Regions from separate parts of the Nitrincola iocasae genome, predicted to be linked through region 1. Evidence: predicted binding sites of a transcription regulator. Region 1 holds the regulator's gene; each other region holds the start of a gene.
What was found. The regulator sigma-54, encoded in region 1, starts transcription at its own class of promoters, with help from an activator protein. The targets are predictions, from matches to a motif close to TGGCACNNNNNTTGCTNT.
Positions count from the first base shown of each region.

Region 2: the regulator sigma-54 is predicted to act here: its motif matches at 4,150-4,167, upstream of F5I99_RS17050 (amino acid ABC transporter substrate-binding protein).
Region 3: the regulator sigma-54 is predicted to act here: its motif matches at 4,290-4,307, upstream of urtA (urea ABC transporter substrate-binding protein).

Region 1 is NZ_CP044222.1:2,999,662-3,007,824, reverse strand. It holds gene rapZ (RNase adapter RapZ) at 1-808, opposite strand, end outside; gene F5I99_RS13805 (PTS sugar transporter subunit IIA) at 812-1,276, opposite strand; gene hpf (ribosome hibernation promoting factor) at 1,297-1,587, opposite strand; gene F5I99_RS13795 (RNA polymerase factor sigma-54) at 1,636-3,141, opposite strand; gene lptB (LPS export ABC transporter ATP-binding protein) at 3,181-3,909, opposite strand; gene lptA (lipopolysaccharide transport periplasmic protein LptA) at 3,912-4,424, opposite strand; gene lptC (LPS export ABC transporter periplasmic protein LptC) at 4,411-4,977, opposite strand; gene F5I99_RS13775 (KdsC family phosphatase) at 4,977-5,513, opposite strand; gene F5I99_RS13770 (KpsF/GutQ family sugar-phosphate isomerase) at 5,516-6,487, opposite strand; gene F5I99_RS13765 (ATP-binding cassette domain-containing protein) at 6,705-7,526, shown strand; gene mlaE (lipid asymmetry maintenance ABC transporter permease subunit MlaE) at 7,526-8,163, shown strand, end outside.
Region 2 is NZ_CP044222.1:3,701,156-3,709,318, forward strand. It holds gene F5I99_RS17035 (amino acid ABC transporter ATP-binding protein) at 1-656, opposite strand, end outside; gene F5I99_RS17040 (amino acid ABC transporter permease) at 672-1,766, opposite strand; gene F5I99_RS17045 (amino acid ABC transporter permease) at 1,768-2,946, opposite strand; gene F5I99_RS17050 (amino acid ABC transporter substrate-binding protein) at 3,059-4,072, opposite strand; gene fba (class II fructose-bisphosphate aldolase) at 4,551-5,615, opposite strand; gene F5I99_RS17060 (phosphoglycerate kinase) at 5,640-6,809, opposite strand; gene F5I99_RS17065 (type I glyceraldehyde-3-phosphate dehydrogenase) at 6,832-7,863, opposite strand; gene tkt (transketolase) at 7,903-8,163, opposite strand, start outside.
Region 3 is NZ_CP044222.1:3,616,731-3,624,893, reverse strand. It holds gene urtD (urea ABC transporter ATP-binding protein UrtD) at 1-174, opposite strand, end outside; gene urtC (urea ABC transporter permease subunit UrtC) at 171-1,253, opposite strand; gene urtB (urea ABC transporter permease subunit UrtB) at 1,257-2,882, opposite strand; gene urtA (urea ABC transporter substrate-binding protein) at 2,959-4,251, opposite strand; gene F5I99_RS16690 (DUF192 domain-containing protein) at 4,455-4,889, opposite strand; gene trhO (oxygen-dependent tRNA uridine(34) hydroxylase TrhO) at 4,892-5,872, opposite strand; gene F5I99_RS16680 (phosphotransferase) at 5,954-6,718, opposite strand; TPP riboswitch at 6,730-6,819, shown strand; gene thiB (thiamine ABC transporter substrate binding subunit) at 6,865-7,863, shown strand; gene F5I99_RS16670 (ABC transporter permease family protein) at 7,811-8,163, shown strand, end outside.

The DNA of each region.
Region 1 (8,163 bases):
AATGACTAGCCAGGTATTCTGCCAGATAGACCGAACGATGTTGGCCTCCAGTGCAACCTATACAGACTGTCAGGTAGCTGCGGTTATCCTGGCGAATACGCGGTAACCAGCGTTCCAGAAAATGAGTGATATCGGCCGCCATTTCATCCACATCAGGCGACTGCTGCAGAAATTCACGCACCTCCGTATCCAGTCCTGTCAGGGGGCGTAATTCAGGTATCCAGTGAGGGTTGGGTAGTGTGCGGACGTCAAAAGTGAAGTCAGCGTCCAGTGGTACGCCATGTTTGAAGCCAAAGGACTCAAATAGCAGGGAGAGGGATTGCTCGCGCCTTTGTGTAATACGTAGTTTGATACGATCACGCAGCTCATAGAGCGTCAGTCGGGTGGTATCAATGCGCATGTCGGCCAGGGTCGCGATGGGCTCCAGTAACACGCGTTCGTATTCAATTGCTTCACGTAATCCTGAGTGAGTGTCGGTGAGCGGGTGTTTGCGCCGGGTGGCACTGAAGCGTTTTAGCAACGTGGATTCTGATGCATCCAGATAGATGACTTCACAGCTCAGGTCACTGAATTGTTTGAGTTGTTCAAGTAACGCTGGAAAGCGTTCCAGGTTGCTGGTCAGGTTCCGGGCATCAATACTGACCGCTATTTTTGACGGGTTTCCCGTGGCCTCAGTCATTTGCTTGATCAGTTCGGGTAGTAAAATGGCTGGCAGGTTGTCGATGCAATAAAAGCCAGCATCTTCAAGTGCTTGCAATGCCGTGGTTTTACCTGAACCAGATCGACCACTCAAAATGACCAGCTTCACAGCTTAGGCCCCTTGCCTGGCAGCGTTCAGGAAGCGACTGTACAGCGTTGCTGCATCAGCAGCACTGCGCAGTGTTTCACGTATTTCAGACTGACTGAAAAGTTCGGCAAGCCCGGCCAGTGTCTGTAAATGCTCTGTAGCGGCATCTTCAGGTACTAGCAGGCAACAGAGAAGGTCGACTGGACGGTTGTCTATCGCGTTAAAATCAATCGGCTCTTTCAGGGTGACTAAGAGTGCGAGAGCTCGATTGCACCCAGCCAGACGACAGTGTGGGATCGCCACACCGTCGCCGATACCGGTACTACCGAGACGTTCACGATTGAGTAGGGCACTGAAGACATCTTCAACTTCCAGTTTATCGATCTCGGCGGCCAGAGCTTCGCTGGCGATTTCTAAAACACGTTTTTTACTTCCTGCATCAATATGACAAAGTGTCAGGGATTCAGTCAGTAGTTCGGATATAGGCATATGATAGTCAATACTAAAGGTTATTTATGAGATTTCATTTTTTCCTTGTGCTTAATGATCTGACGATCCAGTTTGTCGATCATGGCATCTATTGCAGCATACATGTCATCCTGTTCGGCTTGTGCAAATATTTCACCACCAGCTACATGTAAGTCAGCTTCAGCTTTCTGGCGCTGCTTCTCAACACTCAGGGTCACCTGTACGTTGGTAATATTGTCGAAATGACGCTCAAGACGCACGAATTTACTGCGCACATACTCATTTAATGCATCTGTCAGTTCTACGTGATGACCAGTTATATTGATCTGCATGGTTTCTCTCCTTAGTGCTGGTACGATAAGGTCGTACTCTATAGTTAATTAAAGCAGACGCTTGCGCTCATTAGAAGGCGGAATGCTTAGCGCTTCACGATATTTTGCAACGGTACGTCTCGCTACGTTGATTCCCTGCTCTTTCAGCAGTTGTGCGATCTTGTTATCGCTGAGGGGTTTGGCTGTATTTTCAGCAGAGATCAACTTTTTGATCAGCGCCCGGATAGCTGTAGATGAGGCGCCTTCACCATCAGCGGTATTGACCTGGCTGGAAAAGAAATATTTCAGCTCGAAAATACCTCTGGGGGTATGAATGAATTTTTGTGTGGTGACACGGGAAATGGTTGATTCATGCATGGACACCGCTTCGGCGATATCATGCAGCACCATGGGTTTCATGGCTTCATCACCTGTATCGAGAAAGTCACGCTGTCGCTCTACGATCTCAGTCGCCACTTTCAATAGCGTATCATTTCGGCTCAGTAAGCTTTTCAAAAACCAGCGGGCTTCCTGCAGATGGTTTTTCAGGTAAGTATTGTCTGCGCTACTGTCAGCGCGGCGGATCAAATCAGCGTACTGTGAGTTAATCCGCAGTTTCGGAGCGATATCGGGATTAAGGGATACAATCCACTCATCATGGATCTTGCGGACCATAACGTCAGGAATTACATATTCAGATTGGGTGGAACTGATCAGTGCGCCGGGTTTGGGGTTCAGTGATCGGATCAGATTGATGACATTATCTAACTCAACGTCATTTAGGCGCATTTTGCGCATCAGGGTTTTGTAGTCATGACTACCCAGCAGCGGAAGAAATTCCCGGCAAAGACGGATCGCTTGTTCACGCCACTCAATTGCATCAGGCAGTTGCTTGATCTGAATACACAGGCATTCACTCAGATCACGGGCTGCCACACCGGGTGGGTCAAACTGCTGAACCCGATGAAGTACCGCCAGAATTTCATCTTCATCTGCTTCCATGAACAGTTCCGGCTGTTGTGCCTGAAACTGTTCCAGAAGTTCTGCGGGGTCGCTACGCAGGTAGCCATCGGCATCAGTAGCATCGATAATGGCTTCCGCCACCATGTAATCCTGCTCACTCATGGGCGTTAAGTTCAGTTGCCAGATCAGATGATCCTGCAGAGTGTCTTCTCGGGTATCATTATCCTGATTGGGCCAGTCGCCTTCAGTAGCCGGGCCGGTACCTGAGCCTTGAGCCTGGAAGGTATCTTCCCAGTTGCTGTCAGTGGGCAAATCTTCCGGAATAGACTCATTCCAGTCATTATCTGCTGCTGTGTCATCGCTCAGACTGTCTGAGGTTTCACTGTTACTGCTGAGTGCGGCCGTTTCTTTGTCTTCATAGGTTTCACCCACGTGCCCTTCGGCCGCGTCAGACTCTTCATCACTGACTTCCAGCAACGGGTTGCTGTCCAGCGCTTGCTGGATCTCCTGTTGCAGATCCAGAGTTGACAGCTGTAGCAGGCGGATAGCCTGTTGCAGCTGTGGCGTCATCGTGAGATGTTGGCCGATCTTGAGATGTAACGCTTGCTTCATATGCCGTTTAGATCACTTATTCAGAGGCAGGGATGGTGACTAGAGTTGGAACTGATCGCCCAGATAGGCGCTGCGAACCTGCTCATTACCCATTATGTCAGATGGACTGCCATCTGCAAGGATGGCGCCTTCACTCACTATGTAGGCACGTTCACAAATATCGAGGGTCTCACGAACATTGTGATCTGTTATGAGTATACCTATATTACGTTCCTGAAGATGCCGTATAGTTTGTTTAATGTCATTTACTGATATCGGATCAACACCGGCGAAAGGTTCATCAAGCAGAATGAAGCGGGGCTCCGTGGCCAATGCCCGGGCTATTTCCACGCGTCGACGCTCCCCCCCGGACAGCGCCATGCCAGGACTATTTCGTAGATGGGTAATATGGAATTCCTGTAACAATTCTTCCAGCAGTTGTGTGCGATCTGATTTGGATAATTCTTTGCGGGTTTCCAGAATAGCCATCAGGTTGTCACTAACGCTTAGTTTTCTGAAAACTGAAGCTTCTTGGGGCAGATAGCCTATGCCTTTTTTGGCACGGTTGTGCATGGGTAATTGGGTGATATCCTGCTGCGCAAGGCGAATATTGCCTTTGTCGGCATTAACCAGCCCTACAATCATATAGAAACAGGTTGTTTTGCCTGCGCCATTGGGACCCAGCAGACCCACTATCTCACCCTGATTGATACTTAGGGATACATCGCGAACAACATCGCGTCCTTTGTAGGACTTGGCCAGGTGCAGGGCTTCCAGTGTAGTTGTCATAGCTACTGATCGCCTTTCGGTTGAATGACCATTTGTACGCGCTGGCCATCCTGAGATTCACTTCTAAAGGCATCAACGACTGACTTGTCCATATCATAAACGATGCGCTCTCCAGTGAATTCATCAGCATCCTGCATGACGCGAGCGTTTTCTGTAATGGTTACTGTCTGATCGGGCACACGGTAATCCATACGCAAGCCGTAGGCTTTGGTTAGCGGTTGCTCGGCGCTGGCTTGTTGGTGAAATTCAGCTGGGGCACCGGTAGATAAAATTCTGGAAATGCTACCGGTATCATCACGGTGCATTTCGACACGTGAGCCCAGCATCAGCATGGTACCCTGACGTATCTCAACTGATCCGGTATATACAGCGATACCTGTAAGTTCGTTCATGCTGGCATGATCAGCAGAGACATAAATTGGCTGCTCCTGATCTTCAGGTAAAGCCTGAGCGGTCTGGCTTAGTATTACTAGAGCAGCGATCAGGCACCGCATTAACATTTTAGTAGGTCGCATAATATCCTCTTACGTCAGACAGCAGGTCTATACGGTGTTCTCTGAGCCACGCCTGCATGCCGATAGCATCAGTACGGTTAGTTCCCTGTTGAATCTGAACCGGGGCATCGGTTTCGGCATAATCATCCGGTGGCAGTAGTGTCATGACTGATGTCGTCAGTACCCAAGGTGTATCTGCTGCAGGATTATCAATAACCCTGACGTTTCCTGCAAGTTCAATCTTGCTTTCATCATCAAGCATGCTGCCCAAATCAGATGAAATCTGCGTATCACCACGTGTATCACGAGGCAGGGTGATCAATGGGCTGTTCAGCGTGATCAGCTCGGGCGCAGGGTAATGCTGCAGATGAGGTGATTGAATGATACTTGATACTTGCCCGTTTTCATCAAAGTCAGTGATGTAAGCATCACGGATAAAAAAATCCACCCGTTCCGGATCATTCGGATTACCTGTGAGGGTTTCGCTGGGACTGCCAAAAAAACCCCAGTACACCAGCGCCGCCAGTAATATAGCCAGACCTGTTATCAGCTTCAGACGGGCTGCATTTAGCATCAACGAAATTCCTCAATCAGGCCAGACAGTTTACCTTGAGCTGATAACAGTATTTCGCAGAACTCCCGTGCGGCACCTTGTCCACCACGACGGGTGGTGCACCAGTCAGCTTCTTTACAGACCACGGGATGACCATTGGGAACCGATGCGCCAAAAGCGACAGTGATAATAGCCGCCAAATCAGGCAGATCATCACCTATATAGGCTGTAGTGGTTGCGCTGTCTCCACTTTCCTGCCAGATCTCTTCCAGAGCGGTCAGCTTGTCTTCTCGCCCCTGTAGCAGCCAGTCAACACCCAGTGCTTTGGCGCGCATACTGACTTGGGATGAGCTGCGTCCGGTGATAATGGCTGTCTTGATGCCGGCTTTCTGCAGCAGTTTCAATCCCAGACCATCCAGGGTGTTGAAGGCTTTAATTTCCTGGCCATCGGGCAAAAAATACAATGAGCCATCGGTCAGTATGCCATCCACATCGAATACTGCCAGCCGTATGGCTTGCAAGCGTTGTTTCAGTTCATCGGACAGGATTTCAGTCATGGTCAGATAACTCCGGCTTTAAGCAGGTCATGCATGTTCAGTGCACCGGCGAGTTGGCCTTGGTGATCTGTGATCAACAGCGCATTAATTTTACGTTCCTGCATGATTTTCAGTGCTTCTGCAGCCAGTGAACCAGTTTTTAATGTGGTTCCACCTGGGGTCATAACGTCTGCAATCGAGGTGTTTTTAAGATCAATTTCCTGATCCAGAGTGCGGCGCAGGTCACCATCGGTGAAAATACCCAAGAGTTCACCGGTTGCATTGGTTACCGCGGTCATGCCCAGGCGTTTCTGAGTAACCTCGAGCAGCGCTTCACGTATTGATGTATTCACCGTGACCTGAGGGATGTTTTCACCGGCATGCATAATGTCATCCACGCGCAACAGCAGCTGTCTACCCAGGCTGCCACCTGGATGGGAAAAGGCAAAGTCTTCGGGGCTGAAACCGCGTGCTTCCAAGAGTGCAATCGCCAGGGCATCACCCATGACCAGTTGTGCTGTGGTGCTTGAAGTCGGTGCCAGGTTGTGTGGGCAGGCTTCACGTTCTACCGGTAAGTGCAGATTCACATCAGCAAAGCGAGATAGGGTGGATTCAGCGTTTGAAGTCATGCTGATCAGGGGAGCGCCCATGCGTTTGATCAGCGGCAAAATAGTGACAACTTCTGTGGTCTCACCAGAGTTGGATAACGCCAGAACCACATCTTTGCCGGTAAACATGCCTAAGTCGCCGTGGCTCGCTTCTCCCGGGTGCACAAAAAAAGCCGGAGTGCCCGTGCTTGCCAGCGTAGCTGCAATTTTATTGCCGATATGCCCGGATTTGCCCATGCCGGTGACAATGATGCGTCCTTCGCAACTGAGTAAAAGCTCACAGGCTTTGCTGAAACTGTCATTCAGTTGGGCCAGCAGGGCACTAATAGTGGCATGCTCTATTTCAATAGTACGTATGCCGGCGGCGATAAAGTTAAATGTATTCATTCGGATCGGGATCAGCCATCTGTTGAATAATGTGTGCGTTTGGATAAGTTTAACGCAGATTCGCCCGAGATCGTAACTCAATTTGCTGTAGCGGGTGATTTGCATAAGTTTGGATCATTGCTGCGTTTAAACTTAACCTCTGTAATGGTATATTTGTCGGTCTTGTCTGTTGTAACAGGGTGTAAGGATGGGCGTTGAAAAAAACTCAACGAGGGAAATGAAACAATCTTCAGATAACAACATAATTGAAATACGTAATATGAGCTTTTCACGGGGCTCAAAGCGTATCTTTGACGATGTCAGTATCAAGATTCCTCGTGGTAAAGTGACGGCGATCATGGGGCCTTCCGGTACAGGGAAGACCACGCTGTTGAAGCTGATTGGTGGTCAGTTGTTACCGGATTCGGGCCAGATCTTGCTGGATAATCAGAATATACCCACACTGAGTCGTCGGGATCTTTTTGTTGTGCGTGAGCGCATGGGGATGTTATTTCAGAGCGGAGCGCTGTTCACGGACATGACGGTGTTTGATAATATCGCCTTCCCTATCCGTGTGCACACCCAGCTACCCGAAGAGATGATTCGCGATATTGTATTGATGAAGCTACAGGCGGTTGGTTTGCGTGGTGCTGTGGGATTAATGCCTAGCGAACTTTCCGGGGGAATGGCGCGGCGTGTGGCGTTAGCGCGTGCGATTGCGCTGGATCCGGATATCGTCATGTATGATGAGCCCTTTACCGGTCAGGATCCTATTGCTAAGGGCGTACTGGTCAACCTGATCAAGCGCCTGAATGAAGCGCTGGGGCATAGTTCCATTATTGTTTCGCATGACATTGAGGAAACCCTGTCGATTTCGGATTATATTTACGTGCTTTCAGATGGCAAGGTAATCGCTGAAGGTACACCCGATCAGCTTAAAGGTCAGGATTCTGAGCAGGTGCGTCAGTTTGTTGAAGGTTTGCCTGATGGGCCGGTTGCGTTTCACTATCCGGCACCGGATTTCACTGAACAGTTGATGGCAGGGGGAGTCTTCAGGTGATACTGGATCGTATTCAAAGGCTGGGTCATAAGACGCTGTCTAAATGTGCCGCACTGGGTCGCTCAGGGCAGATACTTTATCACTCAGTGGTGGCGAGGCCAGCACCGGTGATGATGTTTCCTTTGTTGATCCGGCAGATTTATTTCATCGGTGTCTTGTCGCTGGTGATCATTATTGTCTCAGGTGCTTTTATCGGCATGGTACTGGGGTTACAGGGCTATACTATCCTGGTGGATTATGGCTCTGAACAAGCGGTAGGCCAGATGGTGGCACTGAGTTTGCTGCGGGAACTGGCGCCGGTTGTGACCGCCTTGTTGTTTGCCGGACGTGCCGGTTCAGCGCTGACGGCGGAAATTGGCCTGATGAAAGCTACCGAGCAGTTGGCCAGCCTGGAAATGATCGGTGTTGATCCTTACCGGCGTATTATTGCCCCGCGTCTGTACGCTGGCTTTATCTGTATGCCACTGCTGTCAATGATATTTGCCGTTGTAGGTATCTGGGGAGCGTCTCTGGTTGCCGTTGACTGGTTGGGAATCTACAGTGGCGCTTTTTGGGCGAATATGCAGCAGTCCGTGGATTTTCAGGGTGATGTGTTGAATGGCCTGATAAAAGCGGTAGTGTTTGGTTTTGTTGTTAC
Region 2 (8,163 bases), 700 kb from region 1:
CCGGCATCCATGAAAATAACCCGATCAGCGACTTTCTTGGCAAAACCCATTTCATGGGTCACACAGAGCATCGTCATACCTTCACCAGCCAACTCCACCATAACATCCAGCACTTCCTTGATCATTTCCGGATCAAGTGCAGAGGTAGGTTCATCGAATAACATCACTCGCGGATTCATACACAGACTGCGCGCAATCGCCACACGCTGCTGCTGTCCACCGGAAAGCTGCCCTGGGTATTTAAGTGCCTGATCCGGAATTTTAACGCGTTCAAGATAGTTCATGGCTATCTCTTCAGCTTCCTTCTTCGGCATTTTACGCACCCAGATAGGCGCCAGCGTACAATTCTGCAACACGGTCAAATGTGGAAACAGATTAAAATGCTGAAACACCATCCCCACTTCTTTACGCACCTGACTGATATTTTTCAGGTCATTATTGAGCAGTACGCCATCGACGATGATATCGCCTTCCTGGTGCTCTTCAAGGTGATTGATACAGCGGATCATGGTGGATTTGCCGGAGCCGGAAGGCCCGCAGATGACAATTTTTTCACCCTGTTTCACATTCAGGTTGATGTCCTTCAGCACATGAAACTCACCGTACCATTTATTCACATCTTTCAGGGTAATGATATAGTCTTGTTCGTTCGTCATTGACCAGAACTCCAGTTAATTTCTATGGCCGGTATTGAGATGATTTTCCAAATAGTTACTGTACCGCGACATGCTGAAGCAAAAGATCCAGAACATGAAAGCCGCAAACAAGTAACCTTCAGCCGGATAGCCCAACCAGGCAGGATCAGACAGGGCTTGTTGCACCATACCTAAAACGTCCATTAAGCCGATGATGACAATCAGGCTGGTATCTTTGAACAGTGAAATCAGGGTATTCACTATGCCCGGAATCATGATTTTCAGCGCTTGAGGCAGCACCACCAGACTGGTTTTCTGCCAGTAACTGAGACCCAGTGCATCTGCACCTTCAAACTGCCCTTTACTCAGTGCCTGTAAACCACCACGCACCACTTCGGCCATATAAGCCGACTGGAACATTACAATACCGATCAAGGCACGCATGAGTTTGTCAGCATCCGTACCACCGGCAAAGAACAGCGGCAACATTACCGACGCCATAAACAGGATGGTAATCAAGGGCACACCACGCCAAAACTCAATAAAGATCACACAGACCATCTTGATGACCGGCATCTCACTACGACGTCCAAGCGCTAACAGAATCCCGATAGGGATAGCCACAACGATACCGATCAAGGCCAGCACCAGTGTCAGCATCAAGCCCCCCCAGCGGTGGGTGGGAATAACCTCCAGGCCAAAACCGCCATAGAGCAGCGTATAAGCTAAAACCGGATAGGCAGTAAGCGCGAGAATACCGATGACTTTCTTAAATGGCAGTCGTGGCACAGACATCCACACCAGAATGGCCAACAGCAGGATAAAGGTCAGATTAGGCCGCCAGTAGCTGTCTTCCGGGTAAAAACCATACATAAACAGGTTAAAGCGTACTGTTATAAAAACCCAGCAAGCCCCCCCGCTATCACAGTCATCACGCGTGGTTCCAATCCAGTCTGATGTAATGAAGGCCCAGTTCAGAAAGGGCACCAACACCATCCAAAGCACATACACAGTAAACAGGGTGACCAGTGTGTTCGGCAGACTGGAAAACAGGTTCTTGCGCATCCAGCCAATCAGACCCACCTCAACGATAGGTGCCGGACGATCGACAATAGGGGTAAATTTATCCATCTTATCTCTCCACCAGAGCAACGCGTTTGTTGAACCAGTTCATAAAGGCAGATACCAGCAAACTGATGGTCAGGTAAACCAGCATGGTCATGGTGATAATCTCTATCGCTTGCCCCGTCTGGTTCAGCGTTGTACCCGCAAAGACTGATACCAGATCTGGATACCCTATCGCGGTTGCCAGTGAAGAGTTTTTAGTCAGGTTGAGATACTGACTGGTCATGGGAGGAATCATCACACGCATTGCCTGGGGTAACACCACCAGATTCATGCGATGCTTTTCATTCAGACCCAACGCCCGGCAGGCTTCGGTCTGTCCATGTGACACAGATTCTATACCTGATCTGACAATTTCGCCGATATAGGTACTGGTATAGATGGTTAACGCAAACCAGAGTGCAACCAGCTCCGGTAGCAATGACATACCGCCACTGAAATTAAACCCGCGCAACACGGGGTAATTCAGTCCGATAGGACGGCCGGTGATAAAAAAACCCAGAATAATAGTCGCCAGCAAAATACCTGCAGAAGTCCAGAATACTGGAAACTGCTGGCCAGTATCCATCATGCGTTTTTTTGCCCAACGTGATAAGAAAATCACACCAACTATAGCTGCGACGATCAAACCCACATAAAAGGCAAAGCCTGTTTCTGCCATGGGCCTGGGGACGAAAATGCCACGTATATTCAGGAACACAGCTTCGCCCAGGGCAAGGCTGTTTCGAGTATTCGGCAGGGTTTGCAGCACCACGTAGTACCAGAAGAAAATCTGTAGCAACAACGGGATGTTACGAAGAATTTCGATGTATACCATCGAGATTTTTCGTAGCAACCAGTTAGGAGAAATACGGCTTATACCGACAAAAACCCCCAAGAAAGTAGCAGCTACTACTCCTAGTGCTGATACCAGCAAAGTATTAAGCAAACCTACAAAGAAGGTACGCCCAAAGCTGAAGGTCTCATTGTATTCAATCAGTGTTTGCGAGATACCAAATCCCGCTGGTTGCTCCAAAAAACCAAACCCGGATGATATCCCACGGACTTCAAGGTTGGTCATGACATTGCCAACAATGGTCATCATAAACCAGAGCAACAACCCGAGTATAACGGCCTGATAAAACAGACTGCGAGCAGTCGGGTTATAAACAAGACGGGTAAAACTATTGCGGTTATTTGATTTCATGAAAGTTATGCGCCTCTGTACACAGCCTGAAAATGCCTGTCAGGTACCAGACTTTGAACGGGTTATGGAGTCGATAACCCCATAACCCGGACTGTTCACTCAGAAGTGGACTTTAACGAACTGGTGGGGCGTATTGCAGACCACCTTCACTCCAGAGTGCATTCAGGCCGCGTTCAATGTTAAGCGGAGAGCCTGTACCTACAGTGCGGTCAAACACTTCACCGTAGTTACCGACCTGCTCAACAATGTTGTAAGCCCAATCATTGCTTAGCTGAAGCAGTTCACCCATATTGCCGGATGTGCCCAGTAAACGCTGAATGGATGGGTTATCTGAGGCCTTCATCTCTTCGGCGTTGGCGCTGGTGACACCCAGCTCTTCAGCATTGAGCTGCGCAGACAAGGTCCATTTCACAATGTTGAACCAGACATCATCACCCTGGCGAACCACGGGTCCGAGGGGTTCTTTGGAAATAACTTCTGGCAGTACCATGGCACCATCAGGATCAGACAACTGCAGACGCAGCGCATACAACTGAGACTGGTCTGAGGTCAGAATATCACAACGACCCGCTTCAAAACCCTGAGCGGTCTGATCAGCTGTATCATAGAGTACTGGCTCATAGCTCATGCCTTTAAAGCGGAAGTAATCCGCCAGGTTAAGCTCAGTGGTGGTACCGGAAGAGATACACACTGAAGCACCATCCAGCTCAAGCGCACTGCTGACACCCAGATCTTTCTTGACCAGGAAACCCTGACCATCATAGTAGGTAACCCCGGCGAAGTTCAGGCCCAGTGAGGCATCACGGGTCAGTGTCCAGGTTGTATTACGCGAAAGTACATCGATTTCACCAGACTGGAGTGCGGTAAAGCGTTCTGTTGCGGTCAGCGAGACAAAATTAACTTTTTCGGCATCACCCAGCACAGCCGCGGCAACGGCACGGCAGAAATCTGCATCGATGCCCTGCCAGCGTCCATCACTATCTGTTGCTGAAAAGCCTGGCAAGCCATCACTGACACCACACTGCACCGCACCACGTTCTTTAACTGTTTCCAGAGTATCGGCACTAACGCTAGCCGCTGCCGTCACTGCCAATGCAGCGCCAACGAATGTTGCAATCTTCTTCATGTAGTTTCTCCCATGAATGTTGTTTTTTGTTTTACGCAACCTATAGAAACGTAGTTACGCATCAACGCACGGGAGAGACTGCAATTTCTGAGCCAGCAAAACAGATTTGCCAGCTAACACAGATAAAAACCGAGCGTTTAACGCGCTTCTACTTATTTAAAGGCTTGAGCCCAAATAAAACTTAGCCTACAACGCCCTAAAAATACACAAAAATTGTGTAAATGTTCAATTTTAGTGCAGAAGAGAATTATTTTGTTGTAGGAGCCCGGCCTCCGGGCGATGGTTTTGTTCGCTCGCAGAGCGAGCTCCCACAGGAGTGTATGTTTTGGCTTTGTTCGCTCGCGGAGCGAGCTCCTACAGGAATGTATTTTTAATGTAGGAGCCCGGTCTCCGGGCGATGAGGTGGTTCGCTCGCGGAGCGAGCTCCTACAGGAATCTATTTTAAACGTAGGAGCCCGGTCTCCGGGCGATGGAATCCTCAGTTGATTTTTACATCCAACTGACCGGACTCGTAGCGCTCAGCCATATCCTCCAGTGCAATCGGTGTAATACTGCTGGCGTGACCGGCGGAACCAAAGGCTTCATAACGAGCGATACAGATCTCGCGCATCGCAGTAATCGTCTCCTTGAGGTATTTGCGTGGATCAAACTCAGCCGGGTTCTGCGCCAGGAAACGACGTACCGCACCGGTTGATGCCAGACGCAAGTCAGTATCAATATTCACCTTACGCACGCCATGTCGAATACCCTGCACGATTTCGTCCACCGGTACGCCATAGGTTTCCGGGATTTCACCGCCATATTCATTAATAATTGCCAACCAATCCTGTGGCACAGACGATGAGCCATGCATCACCAGATGAGTATCCGGAATACGCGCATGGATCTCTTTGATGCGCTGAATTGCCAGAGTATCGCCTGTCGGTGGACGAGTGAATTTGTAGGCGCCATGACTGGTACCTATGGCAATTGCCAATGCATCCACGCCAGTTTTACGCACAAAATCGGCGGCTTCTTCAGGGTCAGTGAGCATCTGTTCATGCGACAGAACACCCTCAGCGCCAATACCATCTTCTTCACCGGCCATACCGGTTTCCAGCGACCCCAGGCAGCCCAGCTCCCCTTCAACTGAAACACCACAGGCATGCGCCATTTCCACGGTACGGCGGGTCACATCCACGTTGTACTCGTAGCTGGTTGGAGTTTTTCCATCGCTACCCAGTGATCCATCCATCATTACCGATGAAAAGCCCATTGCAATAGAGCGCTGACAAACAGCCGGACTGGTACCATGATCCTGATGCATACATACAGGAATCTGTGGGAACTCTTCAATAGCGGCCAGAATCATATGACGCAGAAAGTTAGAGCCCGCATATTTACGCGCACCCGCGGAAGCCTGCACGATCACCGGTGAGTCAGTTTTAGCCGCCGCTTCCATAATGGCGCGCATCTGTTCCAGGTTATTTACGTTAAAAGCTGGTATGCCGTAGCCGTGCTCAGCAGCATGGTCCAGCAACTGTCGCATAGAAATAAGTGCCATGAGTAAACCTCTTTAATTTAATTATCAGTGCTGGGTAGCACGCTGTTCCAGTACCGCAACAGCCGGTAACACTTTACCCTCTACAAACTCCAGAAAAGCACCGCCACCCGTAGAAATATAAGATACCTGTTCTTCAATCCCGTATTTGTCGACTGCCGCCAGAGTGTCACCTCCTCCGGCAATGGAAAAACCTTCACTTGCAGCTACCGCCATAGCTATCACCCGGGTGCCCTCACCAAACTGATCGAATTCAAACACTCCAACAGGACCGTTCCAGATAATCGTGCCAGCCCCCTTGAGCATCTCAGCCAGGTGCTGAGCTGACTGCGGACCGATATCCAGAATCATATCGTTTTCGCCGACGTCATCGACTGCTTTAATGGTCGCAACGGCATCTTCCGCAAACTCGGTAGCCACCACAACATCGACCGGCAGAGGTATAGACACCTTATCCATCAGCGCTTTCGCCACCGGAATCAGGTCATGCTCACATAGAGACTTGCCAACTGGCTTACCAGCCGCCGCCAGAAAGGTATTGGCAATGCCGCCACCCACGATCAATTGATCACAACTTAGCGACAGGGCATTCAGCACTTCCAGCTTAGTTGATACCTTAGAGCCTCCAACAATCGCCATCATCGGTCTGACCGGCGCATCCAAAGCCTTTTCCAGCGCATCCAGTTCATTAGCCAGCAAGGGGCCAGCACAAGCCACCGGTGCAAATTTAGCGACACCATGCGTCGATGCCTGAGCACGGTGCGCCGTGCCGAAAGCATCCATGACAAAGATGTCACAGAGTGACGCCATGGTTTTTGCCAAAACTTCGTCGTCTTTTTTCTCGCCGACATTAAAACGTACGTTTTCCAGTATTACCAGATCACCCTCGGCAACGTCAAACGGCGTATCCAGCCAATGACTGATCAGCGGCACGGGGCGCTTAAGTAAAGTGGACAGATGTTCGGCAACCGGACCCAATGAATACTTTGCGTCATACTCGCCTTCAGTAGGGCGCCCCAGATGAGACATGACCATGACCTTGGCACCCGCTTTCAGCGCCAGCTCAATCGTTGGTAATGATGCACGGATACGCGCATCCGAGGTTACCTTTCCATCCTTAACCGGTACGTTCAGATCTTCACGAATCAGCACCCGTTTACCGGACAGATTCAGGTTTGTCATTTTCTGAATGCTCATAGGGATAGTTCCTTGTTAGTTTTCAATCAAAAATTTTCCTAAGCCTTAGCCAGTGATCTGTGACATCCAGCATACGATTGGCATAGCCCCATTCATTATCAAACCAGCAGATCATCTTCAGCAACCGCTGCCCCGAAACCCGCGTTTGGGTGCCATCGATAATCACAGAGCGAGGGTCCCGGTTAAAATCTACCGAGGCATGAGCTTCTTCGGTATAACCCATCAACTGCTGCAACGGCCCTTGGCAAGAGCTGGCTTGCATCAAGCGGTTGACCGCTTGAGCTGACGCATCACTGGCCAGATTGATAGACAAATCCATCAGCGACACATTGATCGTCGGCACCCGTAGATGCAAGCACTCAAAGCGACCGGCTAAATGCGGCAAGAGTCGGTCGATTCCCTTACTCAAGCCGGTATCAACCGGAATAATCGACTGCAGAGCGCTACGTGTGAGTCGAAGATCAGTACGGTGATAACTGTCAATGACCGGCTGATCATTCATGGCGGAATGCACCGTAGTGGTCACGCCATTGACAATACCAAACTGCCGGTCAAGTAAATCCAATACAGGTACGAGACAATTCGTGGTACAGGATGCCGCCGAGGCTACCCGATGCTCCGCCTGTAATTGCTGATGGTTAAACCCGAAGATTACCGTCGCATCAATATCAGTCGACGCAGGATTGGAAAACAGCAGACGCTGAGCACCACTATCAAGGTGTTTTTGTGCCTGGGCAAGATTAGAAAAGCTACCGGAACAGTCCATGACCAGATCCACATCTAATTCAGCCCAGGGCAATTGCTGTGGGTCCTCAATGCTCAGCACCCGAATTTTATCGCCGTTAATTAATAGATGTTGACCGTCATGGCTGACTGGCAAAGGAAAGCGCCCGTGGGTGGTGTCATAGCGAGTCAGATACGTGAGTGTTTCTATATCCGACAACTCATTTAACGCCACCACCTGCAACTGATGCTGCAGACCCCGTTCATACAGGGCACGCAACACACTCTGACCTATGCGGCCATAGCCATTAATGGCAATGCGGTAACTCATAGCGTGTTGCGCATCCTTTCTTTAGGTTAACGGGCCAGCTTACAGCAGTTCACGGGCTGTATTGACGACATTTTCAGTGGTAAAGCCGAAATATTCAAACAAGGCACCGGCTGGCGCAGACTCACCGAAGCTGCGCATCCCGACTATGGCACCGTTCAAACCGACATACTTGAACCAGAAATCCGCCTGAGCGGCTTCTACGGCTACGCGCGCGGTTACAGCCGCAGGCAATACCGCTTCACGGTAATTCGCATCCTGTTTGTCAAATCGCTCAGTACAAGGCATAGATACCACCCGCAC
Region 3 (8,163 bases), 620 kb from region 1:
GATATACAGGTTCAGCTCATTGATGGCTTTAAAACCATCAAAGCTGACTGACAAACCTTCCAGATAGAGCAGAATATCCTTATCTACATTCAACGCAGGTGAGGCTTGAGACTGCATAAAAGAAAACACGTGGTTTTTGTCTTTTACTTCGCTCAGCAAGCTTGTCTGGCTCATGCGCTACCCTCCCGACGACGCAGCAGACCTGCCAGGCCTTTGGGCAGGAATACCGTAACCAGAATAAAGATCGCCCCCAGTGCAAACAGCCAGACATCCGGCAGTTCGGTGGTAAACCAGGTTTTGGCATAGTTGATGAAAATTGCTCCTGCCACGGCACCATAGAGTGTTGCGCGCCCGCCTACGGCAACCCAGACTACGATCTCAATGGAGTTGAGTGGTGAGAATTCATTGGGGTTGATGATACCCACCTGAGGCACATAGAGAGCACCGGCAACACCGGCGATCATGGCCGACAGGGTAAACACCCAGAGTTTGACGTTTTCAACCCGATAGCCGAGAAAACGGGAGCGCGACTCGGCATCACGAACCGCTACGCATACCTTACCCAGCCGACTTTGTGTGATATAACGACACAGCAGGTAACCCAGTGCCAGGGCCACCGCGGAGGCGATAAACAGTCCGACACGTGTCTGCCGCGATTGCAGGTTAAAACCGAGGATATCCTTGAAGTCGGTTAAACCATTGTTGCCACCAAAACCCATCTCATTGCGAAAGAAGGCCAACATCAGCGCAAAGGTCAGTGCCTGGGTAATAATGGATAGATAGACACCAGACACCCGCGAACGAAATGCCAGAGCGCCAAAGATATACGCCAGTAAGCCAGGTACCAGCAGAATCAGGATGGCGGCAAACCAGAATTGATCCAGTCCGGTCCAGTACCAGGGCAGGCTGTCCCAATTGAGAAAGACCATGAAGTCAGGCAGTTCAGGATGACCATAGACGCCGCGATCACCGATCTGACGCATCAGGTACATGCCCATGACATAGCCACCCAGGGCAAAGAAGGCACCGTGCCCGAGGGTTAAAATACCCAGATACCCCCACACCAGATCGACCGACAATGCCAGCAGTGCCAAAGTCAGATATTTCCCCATGACCGCCACCATATAGGTAGGCAGGTGCAGCGGGTGGTCCGTGGGCAGGCCGTTGAGAAGGGGTACCAGAATGATTGCCAGAACCAGCAGTGCCAGCAGCACTTGTCCGCCACGGTCTTGTTTAATCAGATTCCATAACATGGCTTAATCCTCAGCGGCACGGCCACGCTGTGGGAAGAGTCCACGGGGCCTTTTCTGAATAAAGAGAATGATGAACACCAGTACCAGAATTTTTGCCAGTACCGCACCGGTGACAGGCTCAACCAGTTTGGTCGCCACGCCGAGTGTCATGCCGGCTACCAGGGTGCCCCAGATATTACCCACACCGCCAAACACCACCACCATAAACGAATCGATGATGTAGGCCTGCCCCAGGTTGGGCCCGACATTAGTGATCTGCGACAGTGCGACACCGGCAATGCCTGCAACGCCGGAGCCGAGGCCAAAAGTCATCATATCCACTCGTTCAGAGCGCACCCCCATGGCTCGGGCCATGGCGCGGTTTTGAGAAACGGCACGCACCTGCAAACCCAGTGCGGTGCGCTTGAGGATCAGCAGCAGTGCAAAAAAGACCATGAAACAAAACAGGATGATATAGAGTCGGTTCAGGGTGATGGCAAACACCGGGTTAAATTCCAGCATGCCGCTCATCCAGGAGGGTGTTTCTACGCTGCGGTTTAGTGGCGAGAAAATCGAGCGCACCGCTTGCTGCAGCACCAGACTGATACCAAAAGTGGCCAGCAGTGTCTCTAACGGACGACCATAGAGAAAGCGGATTACCCCGCGTTCAATCGCAATACCGACCAGACCTGAGACCACAAAGGCAGCTGGAATGGCCACCAGAATCGACAGGCCGATATGCTCAGGCATAAGTTGTTGTATGACAAAGGTGGTGTAAGCGCCGATCATGATCAGCTCACCGTGGGCCATATTGATCACGCCCATCACACCAAAGGTGATGGCCAGGCCTATAGCCGCCAATACCAGCACCGACCCCAGGCTGAGACCAAAATAGAGCGTTTCCAGTCCCTTGTAGAATTTTATCTTCTGATCAATTTTTACCAGTGCGGCATCAGCCTGAGCTTTTAGACCGTCATCATCAGTTGCATCGCTGAACTGCATCAGCGCATTACGGGCGCGAGGTTCAAGTGATCTACTGAGGGTGTCAATCGCATCACTTAGGCTGGCTGCATCGTCCTGGCTCAGGGTGTCGATTGCCAAGGCAACAGCCATCAATTCGCGTACTTTCGGGTGTGTCTCGTCGGGATAGGCATCGCGAACCAGGGATAAGGTCTCTTCATCGAAATCCCGCATTAGCTGTTTGACCGCGGCTAAGCGTTTTGCGGACTGGTCTGATGATAGAGCGGTCAATGCCATCACCTGGCGGATTTGTGAGCGTTGGGCATTGTTGACGACTACCCGGCGAAAGTCACGGCGGCTCTCGATAATTCGGCTGTCATCACCCAGCAGGCGTTCGGCCGGTTGACCTTCTTCGTGCTGCTTAAGCTGATAGAGTCGGTCATCATCGCGGTTGCGGTACAGGTTGCCTTCCAGCAACAGTGACAGCAGTGTCAGTTGTTCCGGGTGTTCAGATGCCGCGAGCAGTTCAATGGCTCTGGCGGTATCGTTTCTGTCTGAAGAAACCAGCATGGCTTCAAATTCGAGTAATAACGGCTCCTCATCGAAAGCTGCTGCCGTTTGCACAGCACTGAAGAGTAACAGGGTTATCAGCCCCATGATGCGTAACTTACGCACTATCCGGCTTTTCATGTTGGTGTTCCTGACGCTTGGCTGGGAGGGGCCGGTCTGGACTCAGTCCGGGACCGGCATTTGCAGCGAACAGCTGTTACTCGAAGTTCTGACCTGAACAGGTCTTGGTGACTACGTTGTAGTTACCGCACTCCAGCGGCTTGCGCCAGTCAGAGATGATATCTTTGGAGCCTTCCAGATAGTCAGACCAGGCGTCACCGGCAACTGTCCCCGGTGTCTGCCAGACCACATAAAACTGCCCGTCATCCTGGATTTCGCCAATCAATACTGGTTTGGTAATGTGGTGGTTAGGCATCATCGCGGCATAACCGCCGGTCAGGTTAGGGACAGTGACACCGATAATGGCTTCCTGAACCGCTGACGGGTCAGTTGTGCCGGCTTTGTTAACGGCTTCAACCCACATGTTAAAGCCGATGTAATGGGCTTCCATCGGGTCGTTGGAAACACGGTCGGTATCGCCGGTAAAGTCATGCCATTTTTCGATAAAATCATCGTTAACGTCTGTATCAACGCTCATAAAGTAGTTCCAGGCAGCCAGATGGCCGACCAATGGCGTGGTATCAATACCGGAGAGTTCTTCTTCACCTACCGAAAAGGCAATAACCGGGATGTCTTCAGCTGAAATGCCCTGTGAGCCCAGCTCGCTATAAAAAGGTACGTTGGCATCACCATTGATGGTGGAGACAACCGCGGTTTTCTTGCCAGCTGAGCCGAAGGTGCGGATATCCGACACAATGGTCTGCCAATCAGAGTGACCGAAAGGCGTGTAGTTGATCATGATATCGGCTTCAGCGACGCCTTTTTGTTTCAGGTAGGCTTCCAGAATACGGTTGGTAGTCCGTGGATAGACGTAGTCGGTGCCTGCCAGCACCCAGCGTTCAATGCCGAGGTCATTCATCAGGTAATCCACCGCCGGGATGGCCTGCTGGTTAGGTGCGGCACCGGTATAGAATACATTCTTGGATGATTCTTCACCTTCATACTGAACCGGGTAGAACATCAGGCCATTGAGCTCTTCAACAACCGGTAAAACGGATTTACGTGAAACCGAGGTCCATGAACCAAAAATAGCGGCTACCTGATCACGCTCCAGCAGCTCCCGTGCACGCTCCGCAAATAACGGCCAGTCAGATGCCGGGTCAACCACAACCGCTTCCAGCTGTTTGCCCAACAGCCCGCCCTTGGCGTTCTGCTCTTCGATCAGCATCAGCATGGTGTCTTTCAGTGTGGTTTCACTGATCGCCATGGTACCGGACAGTGAATGCAACACACCCACTTTAATGGTCTCTGCTGCCTGAGCGGTAATGGCGGCTATAGACAGAGCCAGGGCACAGGAGGCGGTAGCGAGCTTGGTTTTGATCTGTTTCATTGGTCTGATCCTATTTGGTTTATACGTCAAACCAGTCAGGAGCAGAATCTATGCCAACTTATAAAAACAGCTGTTTTATCATAGAGTAATTTATGTCGTACAGACTTTCACCGGAGTCGTTTTTAGCTATTTTGTATTGTATATGCGTGATAAGGGTGCGTAGAAAAATAGTTGAGGCAGCCTGTGTGCACCCTATTGGTGCTTTAAGGTAGGCGGGGTCGGAGTTGCTGTCCAATCTCGACATCGTGTTGTTCAAACCAGCCCTGATTGACTTCCAAGGCAAAGCTGGAGGGTTGATCAGCACAGTGGAGTTCATCCGAGAGTGGTTGCATGTCGCTTAATTGCAGCAGGGTGAAGTTTTCATCCAGATAGGCCAGTGTCAGCGGAATATAAGTGTTGCGCATCCAGAAGCATTGGCGCGGTTGTGGATCGAGAATAAACAGCATGCCCGCATCGGCTGACAGCTCCTGACGATGCATCAACCCCCGAGAGCGCTGTTCTGGACTGAGCGCGACTTCAACTACAAGTTGCTGTTCCTGAATATCAAACAGCAGATATTCAACGCCTGTATCAGCCAGAAGCTGGATGGGAAGGCAGAGTAGGCAGGTCATTATCCAATGCTGAAACAGGGTGCGCATGGTTAATTTTTCCGTTTTTCAGCCACTTTGCGTGCGTGTTTTTCAGCTCGGTGCTGTTCAGCCGCTTTGACGGCATCTGTGCCCAGGTGTGCTTCGCCACGCTCACGTGCCAGTTTGATCTGCTGCTGTCTGGCCGCATAGCGCTGACGCTGCTCTGGTGTTTGAGTGTCGTAACAATGATGGCAGCTAACCCCTTCTTCATACTGAGGGTGCTGCTTGTCAGCGTCAGACAAGGGCATACGACACCCGGCGCAGAGTGAATAATGGCCTGGCTGCAGGTCATGGTCAACGGTGACGCGATTGTCGAATACAAAGCACTCTCCTTGCCAGAGTGACTCGGTTTCAGGCACTTCTTCAAGGTATTTTAGAATACCGCCATGCAGGTGGTAGACGTCTTCAAAACCTTGCTCTTTCAAATAGGCGGTGCTCTTTTCACAACGTATGCCGCCGGTACAAAACATGGCGACTTTCTTGTGCTTCTGGCTGTCCAATTGGCTTTTGACGTAAGCTGGAAATTCGCGAAAGCTGTCGGTTTTCGGGTTGATAGCACCTGTAAAGGTGCCCAGACCGATTTCATAATCATTACGGGTATCGACCAGCAGTACATCGGGATCACTGATCAAGGCATTCCAGTCGGCCGGTTCAATATAGGTTCCGACAACCTGTTTCGGATCTATGCCTTCAACACCCAGCGTTACGATCTCTTTTTTCAGCTTCACCTTGGTACGGTAGAAGGGCTGTTCGTCAGCAAGCGATTCTTTGTAATCTATGCCTTGAAAGCGCGTATCGGCGGCAAACCAGTCTTTCAGCGTGTCTATCGCCTGTCGGCTCCCCGCCAGGGTGCCGTTAACACCTTCTTGCGCCAGTAGCAGGGTGCCTCGAATCTGTGCGTTTTCCAGCAGCGCCTGCAACTTCGGTCGCAGCTGCTTATAGTCGTTCAGGGACACAAATTTATACAGGGCACAGACAACAATCGTGGACATGGAGCTACCGTTGGGTTAACGACCTTGGTTCGACGAGGTGGTCAATTAAAAGGTCAAATAGTTGATTAAATCGATCCGGTATTATATCACGCTTTGGGCTTTTTGCGCGGCCTGCCACAGGCTGTCCAGTTGCGTCAGCCAGCGGCCCATGACCTGCCAGGGATCATGGCATGCCAAGTCGGGTAGCTGGGTTTCTAATAGCTGGCGTTCAGCAGGACTCAATTCCAGCATACGCTGCAGTGCCACGGCATCTATCCAGGGATTACCGCGCATGGCGTATTCCCAGTCGATCAACTGAATGCCTTGATCGGTGATTAACAGGTTTCCTGGGTGCAGATCCTGATGAATCAGGCAAAAGTCCTCAGGTTGCCAGTGGCAACAACCATCCAGTAGCTGTTCGGCCAAATAGTCATAGGTGGGTCCCGCTAGTGCCGCATAGTCGTGAATCAACTGGATATAGTCATTCGGTGCCGCATTAAAGGGATGTTGCCAAAGTGCCAAGACGGCTTGTAGCAGTTGCTGGCGCTGTTGCGGATTCAGCGTGTTTGGCATCGGCACGGCGTTAGCGTCTGCCACAAACAACACGCCTTCAGGCAGGCAAAGCTCTAGTTGGGGTGCCCAGGGTTTTGACTGCAGGGTCTGCAGTACCTGTAACTCCAGTTGTCGGTTGGCTCCCGGTGGAGTTACACCAAACTCACGCCAGATATACACCTGCTCTGCAGTATGCAGTCGCCAGTGGCGGTTACGACTGCCTTGACCCAGAAACTGCATCGATTGAATAGGGGCTAAATGGTCCTGAACTGCCAGGGGTAGTTCAGTTGAAAGGTGGTGACTTAAGTGGGTCATGGTATACTCAGGTTATCTCATCGGGGTGCCAATAGGCTGAGAGTTTACCCGCTGAACCTGATCCAGTTAATACTGGCGTAGGAATTGAGATATCAGCGTGTTGCTGATCCTTTTCTGAGCCGGTGTCGAGTCTCCGGAGTCCTGTTGTGAAAATCCAGATAAATACCCGCAAATTGATGGCCGCTGTATTACTGTTGTTGATAACAGTGCATGTGCAAGCGCGTGAGTTAACTATTTATACGTACAGTAGTTTTACCACTAGCTGGGGTCCGGGGCCGGCTTTGAAAGAGATGTTTGAAGCCCAGTGTGATTGCGAGGTAAATTTCACCAGCAGTGATGATGGCGTATCGCTGCTGAACCGGTTGCGACTGGAAGGCGACACCACCCGGGCCGATGTTATTGTGGGTCTGGATGATCTGCTGATGCCCCAGGCGCGTCGATTAGGCATAGTGCAGGCGCATGATTTAACGCTCTCAGACTGGCCGTTACGTGAATCATTGAATTGGCAGGATAGTCATTTTATTCCGTTTGATTACGGCTATTTCGCCTTTATTTACGATAGCCGCAAGGTCAGTCAACCTGCGACCTCGTTGCAGGCGCTGATTGACAGTGACGCCAGTATTATCTATCAGGATCCGCGCACCAGTACGCCAGGTCAGGGCTTGATGCACTGGATGCAGGCTGTTTATACGGATGACGCCGCGCAGGCCTGGCAGCGCCTTGCCGAGCATACCGTGACGGTCACCAAAGGCTGGTCAGAGGCTTATGGCATGTTCTTGCAGGGTGAGGCCGATTATGTGCTGAGTTATTCTACCTCTCCGGCTTACCACCAGCTGGTAGAAGAGACGGATGCCTACCAGGCCACCCGGTTTGCAGAGGGGCATACGGCACAGATAGAAGTGGCGGCGCTGTCGGCTTATAGCCGTGAGCCTGAATTGGGACAGGCGTTTTTAGCTTTTTTGCTGAGTAAAGAGGCGCAAGCATTATTACCCCAGACCAACTGGATGCTGCCGGTGCGCAGTGATATCGATCTGCCAGCCGCTTTCACAGACGCTGAGCGTGAGGTTATCGGCTATAGCCCGGACGAAGTCGATGCGCAGCGTCGCGAATGGATCACTATCTGGCGCAACGCTGTTAGTCGTTAATATGGCTGTCGCACACTTTTCATCAGCAAGGCCATTATCACTGGCTCAGTTACCTGGCTGGTTGGCTGTCAGTCTGGTTGTGGGGATCAGCCTGTTGGCTTTTCTGGCCCTGGCAGGCTGGGGGCATGCTGCACCTTACGGATATTTATTACAGGAACGCTGGTTCTGGGAGTTGCTGCGCTTTTCACTTTGGCAGGCATTGCTGAGTGCGGTGCTTTCGACCCTGCTGGCTCTGCCCTTGGCACGTAGCCTGGCACTCGATCCCAGACTGCCGGGTAAACCCTGGTTTCTGAGCTGGTG